Haloferula helveola: one gene and its partners. The main gene of each other region encodes a partner of the protein of the gene in region 4 in a complex. Links are inferred from orthologs where the notes say so. Each region holds a gene or a part of one and is shown on either strand. Other genes may lie near its edges.

The links.
Region 1: the proteins of accD (region 4) and HAHE_RS15520 are in contact, whole or in part, in a solved structure (PDB 8UXZ), measured with the Escherichia coli proteins. The link is inferred for Haloferula helveola from one-to-one orthologs.
Region 2: the proteins of accD (region 4) and accC are in contact, whole or in part, in a solved structure (PDB 8UXZ), measured with the Escherichia coli proteins. The link is inferred for Haloferula helveola from one-to-one orthologs.
Region 3: the proteins of accD (region 4) and accB are in contact, whole or in part, in a solved structure (PDB 8UXZ), measured with the Escherichia coli proteins. The link is inferred for Haloferula helveola from one-to-one orthologs.

What each region holds. Positions count from the first base shown.
Region 1 is NZ_AP024702.1:4,117,512-4,120,711, forward strand. Bases 1-2,872 are described here. They hold HAHE_RS15520 (acetyl-CoA carboxylase carboxyltransferase subunit alpha), read left to right. Parts: upstream 1-891; coding sequence 892-1,854; downstream 1,855-2,872. Other genes in these bases: HAHE_RS15515 (LysM domain-containing protein), read left to right, coding at 1-856; HAHE_RS15525 (NUDIX hydrolase), read right to left, coding at 1,866-2,447; HAHE_RS15530 (3-dehydroquinate synthase), read left to right, coding at 2,516-2,872. Also shown: more of HAHE_RS15530, read left to right, coding at 2,873-3,200. UniProt on the Escherichia coli protein: Component of the acetyl coenzyme A carboxylase (ACC) complex. First, biotin carboxylase catalyzes the carboxylation of biotin on its carrier protein (BCCP) and then the CO(2) group is transferred by the carboxyltransferase to acetyl-CoA to form malonyl-CoA.
Region 2 is NZ_AP024702.1:1,510,976-1,514,198, reverse strand. What follows is about bases 1-2,895. They hold accC (acetyl-CoA carboxylase biotin carboxylase subunit), read left to right. Parts: upstream 1-719; coding sequence 720-2,072; downstream 2,073-2,895. Other genes in these bases: HAHE_RS05295 (PfkB family carbohydrate kinase), read right to left, coding at 2,740-2,895; thiE (thiamine phosphate synthase), read left to right, coding at 2,083-2,721; accB (acetyl-CoA carboxylase biotin carboxyl carrier protein), read left to right, coding at 184-657; trmB (tRNA (guanosine(46)-N7)-methyltransferase TrmB), read right to left, coding at 1-20. Outside these bases: more of HAHE_RS05295, read right to left, coding at 2,896-3,223. UniProt on the Escherichia coli protein: This protein is a component of the acetyl coenzyme A carboxylase complex; first, biotin carboxylase catalyzes the carboxylation of the carrier protein and then the transcarboxylase transfers the carboxyl group to form malonyl-CoA.
Region 3 is NZ_AP024702.1:1,512,279-1,515,416, forward strand. What follows is about bases 1-2,810. They hold accB (acetyl-CoA carboxylase biotin carboxyl carrier protein), read right to left. Parts: upstream 1,738-2,810; coding sequence 1,264-1,737; downstream 1-1,263. Other genes in these bases: accC (acetyl-CoA carboxylase biotin carboxylase subunit), read right to left, coding at 1-1,201; trmB (tRNA (guanosine(46)-N7)-methyltransferase TrmB), read left to right, coding at 1,901-2,521; HAHE_RS05320 (ComEC/Rec2 family competence protein), read right to left, coding at 2,537-2,810. Outside these bases: more of HAHE_RS05320, read right to left, coding at 2,811-3,138. UniProt on the Escherichia coli protein: This protein is a component of the acetyl coenzyme A carboxylase complex; first, biotin carboxylase catalyzes the carboxylation of the carrier protein and then the transcarboxylase transfers the carboxyl group to form malonyl-CoA.
Region 4 is NZ_AP024702.1:3,831,975-3,834,901, reverse strand. It holds accD (acetyl-CoA carboxylase, carboxyltransferase subunit beta), read right to left. Parts: upstream 1,915-2,927; coding sequence 1,087-1,914; downstream 1-1,086. Other genes in the region: HAHE_RS14420 (CPBP family intramembrane glutamic endopeptidase), read right to left, coding at 2,690-2,927; HAHE_RS14425 (ComF family protein), read right to left, coding at 1,963-2,697; HAHE_RS14435 (folylpolyglutamate synthase/dihydrofolate synthase family protein), read right to left, coding at 1-1,053.

The DNA of each region.
Region 1 (3,200 bases), 290 kb from region 4 along the record:
GGGCCTCATGGTGATGGCTGCGGTGGTCTTCACCATCCTCCTTGTCCGGCACGTCCGCGAGGAGCCGATGGAAGGGTTCTTCGCCGAACTGGTCCCGGTGACGGTTGATTCGCAGCCGATGGTCGCCCTCCCGCAGGCCGGCTCGGACATGCCGGACATCGATCCGGGGATGAAGGTCTTCGAGAAGGCGCGCGAAATGATCGCGATCGGCGATCTCGCGGGCGCGCGCGACCGGCTCCGAACGGTCGTGAGCATCTACCCCCGCTCGAAGGCGGCACCCGAGGCCCGTCGGATTGTTGGCGAGATGAACCTGGATGAGGTGCTCTCGACCGCGAATCTGGAGAACAAGTCGGTCTACACGGTGGTGCGGGGCGATTCCTACCTGGGCATTACGGCCAAGCACCGGACCAGCCTCGACATGCTGATGTATCTGAACGCCCTGATGGACCTGAACTCGCTCCAACCCGGCGATGAGCTGATGGTGATGCCGCTGGAATTTCGCCTGCTCATCGAGCCGAAGCGCGAGGCGCTCTCCGTCTGGGACGGTGGGGTGTTTGTGAAGGAATTTCCGCTCAAGGCGGTGGTCGGCGCTCCCGGAGGGGATCAGAAGACCACGATCGCCGGCAAGAGTGCTGTTCGCGAGGGACGTCGCTACGGACCCGCAACGCCCGGATACCGGGGAGCGTCCAAGGTGATCACGATCGAGCGCATGCCGCTTGTCATTGCGGCCATTCCCGAAAATGCCGATCCCGAGGAGCTGGCCCGCGGATTTTACCTCGATCCCGCCGATATGGAGGAATTGGCCCTCTTGACTCGGACGGGGAATGAGGTGGAAATCCGCTCGTCCGCCCGTTAGCCTCCTGGCACCGAGCCGCCCGCACCCCGATCCCGATGCAGTTGCTGGAATTTGAGAAGCCGATCGTCGAACTCGAACGCGAGTTGGAGAAACTCCGTGCCAAAGCCGATTCGCAGGACATCGACATGTCCGGAGAAATCGCCACGATGGAGGGCAAGCTCGCCGAAACCCGTCGGCAGATCTACCTCAACCTGACCCCATGGCAGCGGGTGCAGATCGCACGTCATACCCAGAGGCCCTTCATGCTCGATTACCTCGCTCATGCGTTCTCGGAATTCTGCGAGCTCCACGGCGACCGGCGGATCGGCGATGACCTGGCGATGCCCGGCGGTTTCGCCCGCCTGAATGGCAAGAAGGTGGTCGTCCTCGGCCATCAGAAGGGCCGCGACACCAAAGAGAATCTCAAGCGCAACTTCGGCAGCGCGAATCCGGAAGGCTACCGCAAGTCAATGCGCCTGATGAAGCTCGCCGAGAAGTTCGGCATCCCGGTGGTCGCCCTGATCGACACGCCCGGCGCTTACCCCGGCATCGGTGCCGAAGAACGGAATATCGCCGAGGCGATCGCCTACAACCTGCGCGAGATGATGACCCTCAAGGTGCCGGTCGTGGCGGTGGTCCTGGGTGAGGGAGGTTCCGGTGGCGCGCTCGGCATCGGGGTCGCCGACCGGGTGCTGATGATGGAGAACGCTTACTATTCGGTGATCAGCCCCGAAGGCTGTGCTGCAATTCTCTGGAAGCATCGCAAGCACGCGCCGGAAGCCGCCGAGGCCATGAAACTCTCCGCTCCCGATCTGCTTTCGCTCGGACTGATCGACGGGATCATCCCCGAGCCCGAGGGAGGCGCGCACCATGATCACAAGGCCGCCGCCGCTGCACTGGGCGAGATCGTGCTGAGCGAGATCGAGGAGCTTGAAAAACTTCCGGTGAAGAAGCTGCTCGACGGCCGCTACGAGAAGTTCCGTCGCTTCGGCGAGTGGGAAGAAGCGGGTGGGGAGTAAGGACCGTCTGCTCAGCGCAGATCCGCTGCCCAGAGTGCCGCGTGGATCTTGAAGTCGACCAGCAGGCCTTCCGACTCTTTGGCCCGGAGCCATGTCCGGAGGTCCGCGACCGGAACCCGGTGGAGTTGGATATCCTCGTTGCCGACGCCTCCGCCGGGGCCGACCTGCTCGAGCTCGGTGGCAAGGAACAGGTGGGTGAGTTCTCGTGCCATGCCGGCGGATGTCGGCGAGACGATCAGCGGCTCGATCTTGCCGGCCTGGTAGCCGGTTTCCTCGAGTAGCTCGCGGCGGGCTGTCTCGGCAATGGACTCTCCCTCGTGCTCGACCTCGTCCCCGACCAGTCCCGCAGGGATCTCGATCACCCGGCGCTGCAAGGGGATGCGGAATTGCTCGACCAGCAGCACCTCATGGTCCCCGGTGACGGCCAGGATACCGACGCAGCTCTCGGAGTTCGGGCGCTGCACGAAATCCCAGTGGCCGATGCGGTACAGGCCAAGCCACTTCGTTTCAAACAGGGTCTCCGTCACGGCGGCAGCCTGCGGCGATCGGGCGACAATCCGCCAGCGCGAAATCGCGCCGGTCGCGGTTGACACGGCCAGCGCCACATGGCGCTAAGAATCATTGGAATCCGGCCGTAGAAAGGGCATCTTTCCAACAGCCCATGTCCCGACATGATTTCCAGATTCCGGTCAACTTCCAGCACCGGATTTGCTTCACCCGCGGAGCGTTCGCACCGGACAACCGGCTCCTTGCCGAACTGCTTGAGGAAGGTGGCGGACGTCGCGTGCTGGTGTTCGTCGAGGAGGCGGTCGCAGCGGCTTGGCCGGAACTGAAGCGGCAGATCGCCGGCTATTTCGCCGATCTCGGCCATGACTGGCGAGGGGTTTCGGTGCTTCCGGGCGGAGAGGAGGTCAAGGTGGATGATGCTCTCGTCCAGAGGGTTTGGACCAAGATCGACGACGAGCACATCGATCGTCACTCCTACGTCATCGTCATCGGAGGCGGTGCGTTTCTAGATGCCGTGGGTTTCGCCGTGGCGACCGCTCACCGCGGTGTCCGGCTGGTGCGGTTTCCGACGACGACCCTTTCGCAGGACGACAGCGGGGTGGGTGTGAAATGCGCGATCAACGGCTTCGGAAAGAAGAACTGGATCGGTGCTTTCGCGGTGCCCTACGCCGTTGTGAATGACTTTCTGTTTCTCCAGAGTCAGGATGAGGAGACGCAGCGCTCGGGCCTGATCGAGGCGGTGAAAGTCGCGTTGGTGAAGAACGGTGAGTTCTTCCATTGGATCTTCCGGAATTCAGAGGCTTTGGCCGCGCTGGAGACCGCTCCGTTCGAGGAATGCG
Region 2 (3,223 bases), 2.3 Mb from region 4 along the record:
GCCGATGAGGGTTTCGTCACGCCCCCTAGCCAGCGGCCCGGGCTCCGGCTGGCAAGCCGATTTGTCCCCGGATTCCGGAGTCGGCGACCGGGATACCGCTTGACGCGTTTTCCCGCGAATCCCTAGCCTTCACAAACGAGGCGCGCGGTGCGCCTCCACCGCTTCCCAACCGCTTTCATCGCCGTGGAACTCAAAGAAATCCGCAAGATCGTCGAACTCATGAACGAGCACGGGCTGACATACTTCGACATGTCGAAGGATGACTTCCACCTGAAGCTCAAGAAAGGCCCGGACCTCGATACCATCAGTAGCCTGATGTCGATGGTCCCGACCGCTGCTCCGGTCGCTGCCGCTCCGGCTCCCGCGGCTCCCTCCGCAGCCGCGCCTGCCGCCGCTGCGGCGCCCGCCGCCCCGGCTCAGGAAGGCGAGGCGATCTCCTCACCGATGGTTGGTACATTCTACAGCAAGCCGTCGCCCGACGCCGCCCCGTTCGTCGCGGTCGGTGATGCGGTCAGCGAAGGCCAGACCCTGTGCATCATCGAAGCCATGAAGGTGATGAACGAGATCAAGGCAGAGCGCTCGGGCACCATCGTTTCGGTCGTTGCCGAGGACGGAACCCCGGTCCAGTTCGGCGACGACCTCTTCCGCATCAAGTAACCCCTCAGGACCTTCGTTCGCGGAGTCGGACGAAGCGGTCCCAGTTCTCTTCCCATACCCAGATGTTCAAGCGCGTTCTGGTCGCCAACCGCGGCGAAATCGCCCTCAGGATCATCCGTGCCTGCCGCGAACTCGGTGTCGAATCGGTCGCGGTTTATTCTGAGGCGGATGTCGATTCGATGCATGTCCAGCTCGCCGACGAGGCGGTTTGCATCGGCAAGGCAGCCGGCAAGGACAGCTACCTGAAGGCCGACCGGATCATTGCCGCGGCGGAGATCACCGAAGCGGAGGCGATCCACCCCGGGTATGGCTTCCTTTCGGAGAACGCCCGCTTTGCCGAGATCTGCCAGAGTTGCAACGTCCGCTTCATCGGTCCTTCGGCAGAAGTGATCACGAAGATGGGCGACAAGGCCACCGCACGGGCAACCGCCATCGAAAACGGAGTGCCGATCACGCCGGGCACCGAGATCATCATCGATCCGGCCGCCGCGCTCGAGGAAGCGAAGCGCATCGGATTCCCGGTGATGATCAAGGCCACCGCCGGCGGGGGCGGGCGCGGAATGCGTCCGTGTTTCGAGGAAGGCGAGTTCCTCAAGCTCTTCAGCGCGGCCTCCAACGAGGCCCTCGCAGCGTTCGGTAACGGCGACTGCTATCTTGAAAAGCTGGTCCTGAATCCCCACCACGTGGAATTCCAGATCATTGCCGACCAGCACGGGAACTTCCTCCAACTCGGCGAGCGTGACTGTTCGATGCAGCGCCGCAACCAGAAGATCATCGAGGAGTGTCCCTCGCCGCTGCTCACTCCGGAGCTCCGCGCCCGGATGGCGGAGGCATCGGTCAATTTGATCAAGGCGATCGGTTACGAGAATGCCGGCACGATCGAATACCTCGTCGATGACAAGGCGGAGAATTTCTACTTCATGGAGATGAACACCCGCATCCAGGTGGAGCATCCCGTGACCGAGGAGGTAATGGGCTGCGAGCTGATCAAGGAGCAGATCCGGATCGCCGCAGGTGAACCGCTTTCCCAACACGTCCTCAACGCCTCCCCGCGCGGCCACTCGATCGAGTGCCGGATCAATGCGGAGGACCCCTACAACAACTTCGCGCCAAGTCCCGGCCACATCGATCTGTGGTACGCACCGGGCGGGAAGGGTGTCCGCGTCGATACCCATGTTTACTCCGGGTATTCGGTTCCGCCCCACTATGATTCGATGATCGCCAAGCTGATCGTGACCGCTGCCACCCGCGAGATCGCGATCGCGCGCATGAAGCGTGCGCTTGGTGAGTTCATGATCCGGGGCATCAAGACCACGATTCCGTTTCAGCAGGAGATCCTCGATCATCCCGACTTCCAGTCCGGCAATTATGACATCGGCTGGGTGGGCAGATTCCTCGAGGAGAAAAAGCTCTGAGGGGCAGGTTGTGGTTCCCGATCTCTCCGGCGCCCGCCTGTATGCGATCCTCGATCTCGGCTACGTCCCCGAGCCGAAGATCGAAGAGGTAACTAGGGCCCTTCTGGAGGGTGGTGCGGATGTGCTCCAGCTACGGGCGAAGGGGCATTCCGAGGAGCGGATCCTCGAATTTGGTAAAAGGACCCGGCCGATATGCCGGGATGCCGGGGTGCCCTTCATCGTCAATGATCACCCAAGCCTCGCTGTGGAGCTTGATGCGGATGGACTGCATCTGGGACAGGATGACGGAAGTCTTGAAGAGGCCCGTAAACGGATCGGGCCGGACCGGTTGCTGGGTCGCTCGACGCATTCTCCCACCCAAGCGAAGCAGGCATTGGAAGATGGATTCGATTACATCGGCTTCGGCCCGCTTTTTCCCACACCCACCAAAAAGGGTCGCCCCGGCATCGGTCTGGAAAATGTGGAGGGTGTCGAGCAATCGGTCGGCATGAAGATTCCCGTCTTCTGCATCGGGGGAATCAAGCGAGCGAATCTCGAGGATGTGATTTCCGCCGGGGCGCGACGCGTGGTCATCGTGTCGGATCTTCTTACGGCATCCGATGTCTCATCGGCCGTTCGCCAAGCGAGGCTGCAGATCACCGGCAGCTGATCTGATCCATCATCCGCTTCACCAGGCGGTCATGGCGCGAAACGCTTCGAGTCGTGCTTCGACATCCGAAGTGGAGATACCCTCGAGCCGTTGGGTGGAAAACGCTTCACAGGTGAACGATGCAAGGACGGAGCCGTAGACCACCGCCTTGCGGATGTTCTTGAATGAGTAATCGCCGCCGGCGTGCGCGGCGAGATATCCGGCAAGACCTCCCAGGAAGCTATCGCCCGCTCCAGTTGGGTCGGCGATGCCTCGCAGGGGAAATGCCGCGCATCGGAAGAAGGAGTCCGGACAGGGAACGGTCGTGGTCCCGCCCGCGGCCGAGAACAGCATCGCACCGAACTCTCCCAATTTGATCACCACGAACTTCGGGCCTTTGCCGAGCAGGAGCCTGCCCGCTTCGATGAGGTTTGATGTTCCGGCGAACTCGCGGGCCTCACTTTCGTTGATCACGAACAGGTCGAGTTGTCGGAGCACTTCGTGGAGCCGCTCGTTGGCGATT
Region 3 (3,138 bases), 2.3 Mb from region 4 along the record:
CGATCGCGATCTCGCGGGTGGCAGCGGTCACGATCAGCTTGGCGATCATCGAATCATAGTGGGGCGGAACCGAATACCCGGAGTAAACATGGGTATCGACGCGGACACCCTTCCCGCCCGGTGCGTACCACAGATCGATGTGGCCGGGACTTGGCGCGAAGTTGTTGTAGGGGTCCTCCGCATTGATCCGGCACTCGATCGAGTGGCCGCGCGGGGAGGCGTTGAGGACGTGTTGGGAAAGCGGTTCACCTGCGGCGATCCGGATCTGCTCCTTGATCAGCTCGCAGCCCATTACCTCCTCGGTCACGGGATGCTCCACCTGGATGCGGGTGTTCATCTCCATGAAGTAGAAATTCTCCGCCTTGTCATCGACGAGGTATTCGATCGTGCCGGCATTCTCGTAACCGATCGCCTTGATCAAATTGACCGATGCCTCCGCCATCCGGGCGCGGAGCTCCGGAGTGAGCAGCGGCGAGGGACACTCCTCGATGATCTTCTGGTTGCGGCGCTGCATCGAACAGTCACGCTCGCCGAGTTGGAGGAAGTTCCCGTGCTGGTCGGCAATGATCTGGAATTCCACGTGGTGGGGATTCAGGACCAGCTTTTCAAGATAGCAGTCGCCGTTACCGAACGCTGCGAGGGCCTCGTTGGAGGCCGCGCTGAAGAGCTTGAGGAACTCGCCTTCCTCGAAACACGGACGCATTCCGCGCCCGCCCCCGCCGGCGGTGGCCTTGATCATCACCGGGAATCCGATGCGCTTCGCTTCCTCGAGCGCGGCGGCCGGATCGATGATGATCTCGGTGCCCGGCGTGATCGGCACTCCGTTTTCGATGGCGGTTGCCCGTGCGGTGGCCTTGTCGCCCATCTTCGTGATCACTTCTGCCGAAGGACCGATGAAGCGGACGTTGCAACTCTGGCAGATCTCGGCAAAGCGGGCGTTCTCCGAAAGGAAGCCATACCCGGGGTGGATCGCCTCCGCTTCGGTGATCTCCGCCGCGGCAATGATCCGGTCGGCCTTCAGGTAGCTGTCCTTGCCGGCTGCCTTGCCGATGCAAACCGCCTCGTCGGCGAGCTGGACATGCATCGAATCGACATCCGCCTCAGAATAAACCGCGACCGATTCGACACCGAGTTCGCGGCAGGCACGGATGATCCTGAGGGCGATTTCGCCGCGGTTGGCGACCAGAACGCGCTTGAACATCTGGGTATGGGAAGAGAACTGGGACCGCTTCGTCCGACTCCGCGAACGAAGGTCCTGAGGGGTTACTTGATGCGGAAGAGGTCGTCGCCGAACTGGACCGGGGTTCCGTCCTCGGCAACGACCGAAACGATGGTGCCCGAGCGCTCTGCCTTGATCTCGTTCATCACCTTCATGGCTTCGATGATGCACAGGGTCTGGCCTTCGCTGACCGCATCACCGACCGCGACGAACGGGGCGGCGTCGGGCGACGGCTTGCTGTAGAATGTACCAACCATCGGTGAGGAGATCGCCTCGCCTTCCTGAGCCGGGGCGGCGGGCGCCGCAGCGGCGGCAGGCGCGGCTGCGGAGGGAGCCGCGGGAGCCGGAGCGGCAGCGACCGGAGCAGCGGTCGGGACCATCGACATCAGGCTACTGATGGTATCGAGGTCCGGGCCTTTCTTGAGCTTCAGGTGGAAGTCATCCTTCGACATGTCGAAGTATGTCAGCCCGTGCTCGTTCATGAGTTCGACGATCTTGCGGATTTCTTTGAGTTCCACGGCGATGAAAGCGGTTGGGAAGCGGTGGAGGCGCACCGCGCGCCTCGTTTGTGAAGGCTAGGGATTCGCGGGAAAACGCGTCAAGCGGTATCCCGGTCGCCGACTCCGGAATCCGGGGACAAATCGGCTTGCCAGCCGGAGCCCGGGCCGCTGGCTAGGGGGCGTGACGAAACCCTCATCGGCGCCGCGCCCGCCCGAAGCCTGCGAATTCATGCCGGCGGACTACTTTTGCCGCGTGGAAAAGACCGAGATCTTCGATCGGCCGGGGCCGCTGGAAGTCGATCTCGGATGCGGTGACGGATCCTTTCTTCTCGCGATGGCAAGCCATCACCCGGATCGCAATTTTCTCGGGGTCGAGCGGCTGCTCGGCCGGGTCAGAAAGGTTTGCAAGCGGGCCCAGCGCGATGGACTCGAAAACCTCAAGGTGCTGCGGCTGGAGAGTCGCTACACCATCGAGTGGCTGCTCGGGGCCGGCTCGGTATCCCGCCTGCATCTCCTGTGTCCCGATCCGTGGCCGAAAGCCCGGCATCACCGCCGGCGCCTGATTCAGGAGGATTTCCTGGAGGCGGTGCTGAACGTCCTCGAACCGGGAGGAGAGTTCCTCTTCAAGACCGACCACGACGAGTATTTCGAGTGGGCGGTCGAAAAGGTGGATGCCTTCGGCCGCTTCGAGCGCCTGGACTGGCCGGACGACGCGTTTTTCTACCCGAAGACCGATTTCCAGATCCTCTGGGAAAGCGAAGGCAAGCGCCTGCAGGGCCTTCGGCTGCGGAAACCGGCCTGAAACCGACCCGGCAATTCAGCGGGTGAGTTGAAGCACGCGGCCGTCGAGGAATCCTCGAAGTTCGATGCCGCCGTCCATCGGTGTCACCACGACCGCCCCGCTCTCGCCTTGATGGAAGACCGCCACCCCGGCGGACTCGCACGACTTTCTCCAAGAGTCGGGGATTCTTTCCTCCGGAGGGAATTCCGCGTGGCTCGCGATCACGGCTTTTGCGCCCGTCGCCCTGAGGAACGGCCCGCCAAGCGAAAGGTCATGGGCGTGGCGGCCGGCAACGATCACATCGGCCCGCAGATCGGCCCCGGATTCCAGCATCGCTCGTTCCGTGGCCCAGCCTGCATCCGCCACGAAGAGAATCCGCCAACTCCGCCAATTTAGCCGCACGGGCATGACCCTCTCGTCGGCAATCTGGTGCCAGTTCCAAGAATCGGGTTGATGCAGCACTTCCAAACGAGCACCTTCAGCGAGCGGGTAGATCGCATCCTTTCCTCCCAGCACCAATGGCACCTCGCGGGCTTCCGCAGCGACCAGCAGATCACGGTAGTTGGAGCTCAGTGCCCTTTGGACCGGCACCAATCCGCGTCGGACCGGAAAGGCGTCCATCGCCTCCACCAAACCCC
Region 4 (2,927 bases):
CTTCGCCAACTCCTCTGTCGGCACGACCCTGGGCGAGTCGACCGGACACAGGTGGATCTCCGATGCAAGCGGCGCGAGCTGGGCCGCGATACCGGCGATATCCTTCGCCGCCACCGCACTGAAAACCAAGGCCGCCTTCGTCTCTCCGAAGCGCGACTTCCACGCCACGGCGAGCGCTTTGGCTCCGTCCGGATTGTGCGCGCCGTCGAGGACCACGGTTTTGCCGTCCCGTTCGATCACCTCGAACCGCCCCGGCCAACGCACGGTCGAAAGCCCGTGATGCACGGTCTCATAGCTGAGCGGAATTTCCGCCGCATGCAGGCACTCGAGCGCCACCGCGGCATTCCATGCCTGATGCGGTCCCGCCAGTCCGATCGGATATCCCTGCAGCGGCGCGTAGACGAACTCCAGCGGGCTCCTTCGCTCGTTGGCCTCCATCTCAAGAACCCGGCGCACTTCGGGTTCCTGCGGGGATGATATCACCGGCTTGCCCTCGACCATGATTCCCGCCTTCTCGATGGCCACCTTTTCCAAGGTGTCGCCCAGCCACTGCGTATGGTCGAGACCCACCGGAGTGATCGCGCAGACATCCGCCGGCACCGCGGTGGTCGCGTCGAGGCGTCCTCCCATCCCGGTTTCCAGCACGATCAGCTCGCACTCCCGCTCGCGGAACCATCGCATCGCCGCGGCCAAGGTGATCTCGAAAAAGGTCGGGTGCGGATCGAGCCGTCCGCACAGCTCCCTGAGCTGCGTCAGCAACTCCGCGCACTCCTCTTCCGGGATCTCGACCCCCGAAACTCGGATCCTTTCCCGGAAATCGATCAGGTGCGGCGAGGTGAACAGCCCGCTCCGAATCCCGGCTGCCCGGGCGACCGAGTCGATCATGGCGCAAGTACTACCTTTGCCGTTGGTGCCCGCCACATGGATCACCTTCACCCCGTGGGCCGGAAACGCGAGGAACTGCTTGAGAAGACGCGTCGGCCCCTCAAGCCCGAGTTTGATCCCGAACATCTGGGTCGAGAACAACCAGTCGATGGCGTCGCGGTAGTTCATGCGGCGGCTTCCGCTGCTGGGACCTGCCCGACGTCAGGCCATCATGTAGCCGAGCAGGGTCGCCAGCTTGTCGCGCAGCTTGACCCGGGGGACGATGGCGTCGACCAGTCCGTGATCGAGCATGAACTCGGCCGTCTGGAAGCCGGGCGGAAGGTTCTGGTGGGTCGTCTCCTTGACCACGCGCGGACCGGCGAAACCGATCATGCACTTCGGCTCGGCAAGGTTGACGTCGCCAATGGTCGCGAACGATGCGGTGACCCCGCCGGTGGTCGGATGGGTAAGTACGGAAATGTAAGGCAGCCCGGCCTCGGACAGACGGGCGAGGGCGCCGCAGGTCTTGGCCATCTGCATCAGCGAAAGCATCCCCTCCTGCATCCGCGCACCGGACGAGGCGGAGACAATCACCACGCCACGCTTCTCCTTGATCGCGATCTCGATCGCCCGGGTGATTTTCTCACCGACCACCGAGCCCATCGATCCGGCGAAGAACTTGAAGTCCATGACGGCGATCACCGCCGGCTTACCGCCGATCTTCAGTCGGCCGGTCACGACCGCGTCGTTGAGCCGCGTCTTTTCCCGCAGGCCCGCGGTTTTCTCGGAGTAGTTGGCGAATCCGAGCGGGTTCGCCGAGATCAGCTCATTATCCGTCTCCTCGAAGCTCTCCGGATCGGCGATCAGCGCGATCCGGTCATGGGAATCCATCAGGAAATGGTGACCGCAGTGGTGGCAAGTCTGGAAGTGCTGCCGCAGCTCGAGCTGGTGGAGCATCGCCGAACAGTCCGGGCACTTCGTCCACAGTCCCTCCGGCACAACATCCTTACCCTTGTTCCTCCGGAGCGGCGGCTTGTCGAAGATCCCCATGTCGGTTTTCGGAATAAAAAGAACGCGCGGAATGCGTTGGCCCCGAGGCTAGCCGCGCACCACCGTCACGACAACCACCTTTTGAACTCCGGCACGGCGGAGCACCCGGGCGCACTCGTGGGCGGTCGACCCGGTGGTGAAAACGTCGTCGACCAGCACCACGCCGGGCTTCTCGCCCGTTCCCGGCCTCACTTCGAAGGCACCCCGGAGGTTCTTCTGCCGCTGGCTCCGGCTCAGCCGGGTCTGGGTGACCGTGGCGCGCTTGCGTCGGAGCATCTTTACCACCGGGAGACCGAGCGCTTTGCCCATGGGACGGGCGATTTCCAACGCTTGGTTGAACTGCCGCCAGCGGAACCGGCGCCGGTGCAGCGGGACCGGCACGAGCGGCCACCGCGAATCAAGCGCCTCCGACAGCCGCGGATCTTCGAAGGCCCTGGTTGCCAGCGAGGCAAGCTCCCGCGCGAGTTCGAGACGACGCCCGTATTTCAGATCCTGAACCAGCTCCATCGCCCCGTCCGACCGGACCAGCGCCGGTCGGGCGAACTCAAAGGCAAACTCCTGGTCACGGCAGTTCGGACAGGAAAAAACCGCGTCGATCGCGCCGTCGAAGCTCTCCCCGCAGTCCGAGCAGAACGGCGCCTCCAGGCCGGGAAGCGCTTCGGAACAGTCGGAGCAGAGATTCCGCCCACCCGCCACGCCGTCTCCGCAAAGGTGGCAGACGCCGGGATAGACGACATCGAGCACCCGCCCGAAAAGCGCCCGCAGCCCGCGCCCCTCAGGCATCGAGTCCGTCGTCATCCGGCCGCGACCTCGTCAACATCGCCACCACCAGTCCGGTGATGACCACCACCGCCAGCGGCAGCACGCCCTCGAGCAGGCTCATTCCGACCAACCACTGCGCGACTTCCGGCAGCCCGGGGACCGGCCACGTCGACGCCTTGAAAAGCGCGAAGCAGAAAATCCAACCGGCGTGCAGGCCGATCGGCAGCCACAGCGACGCCGTCCGCCAGCGG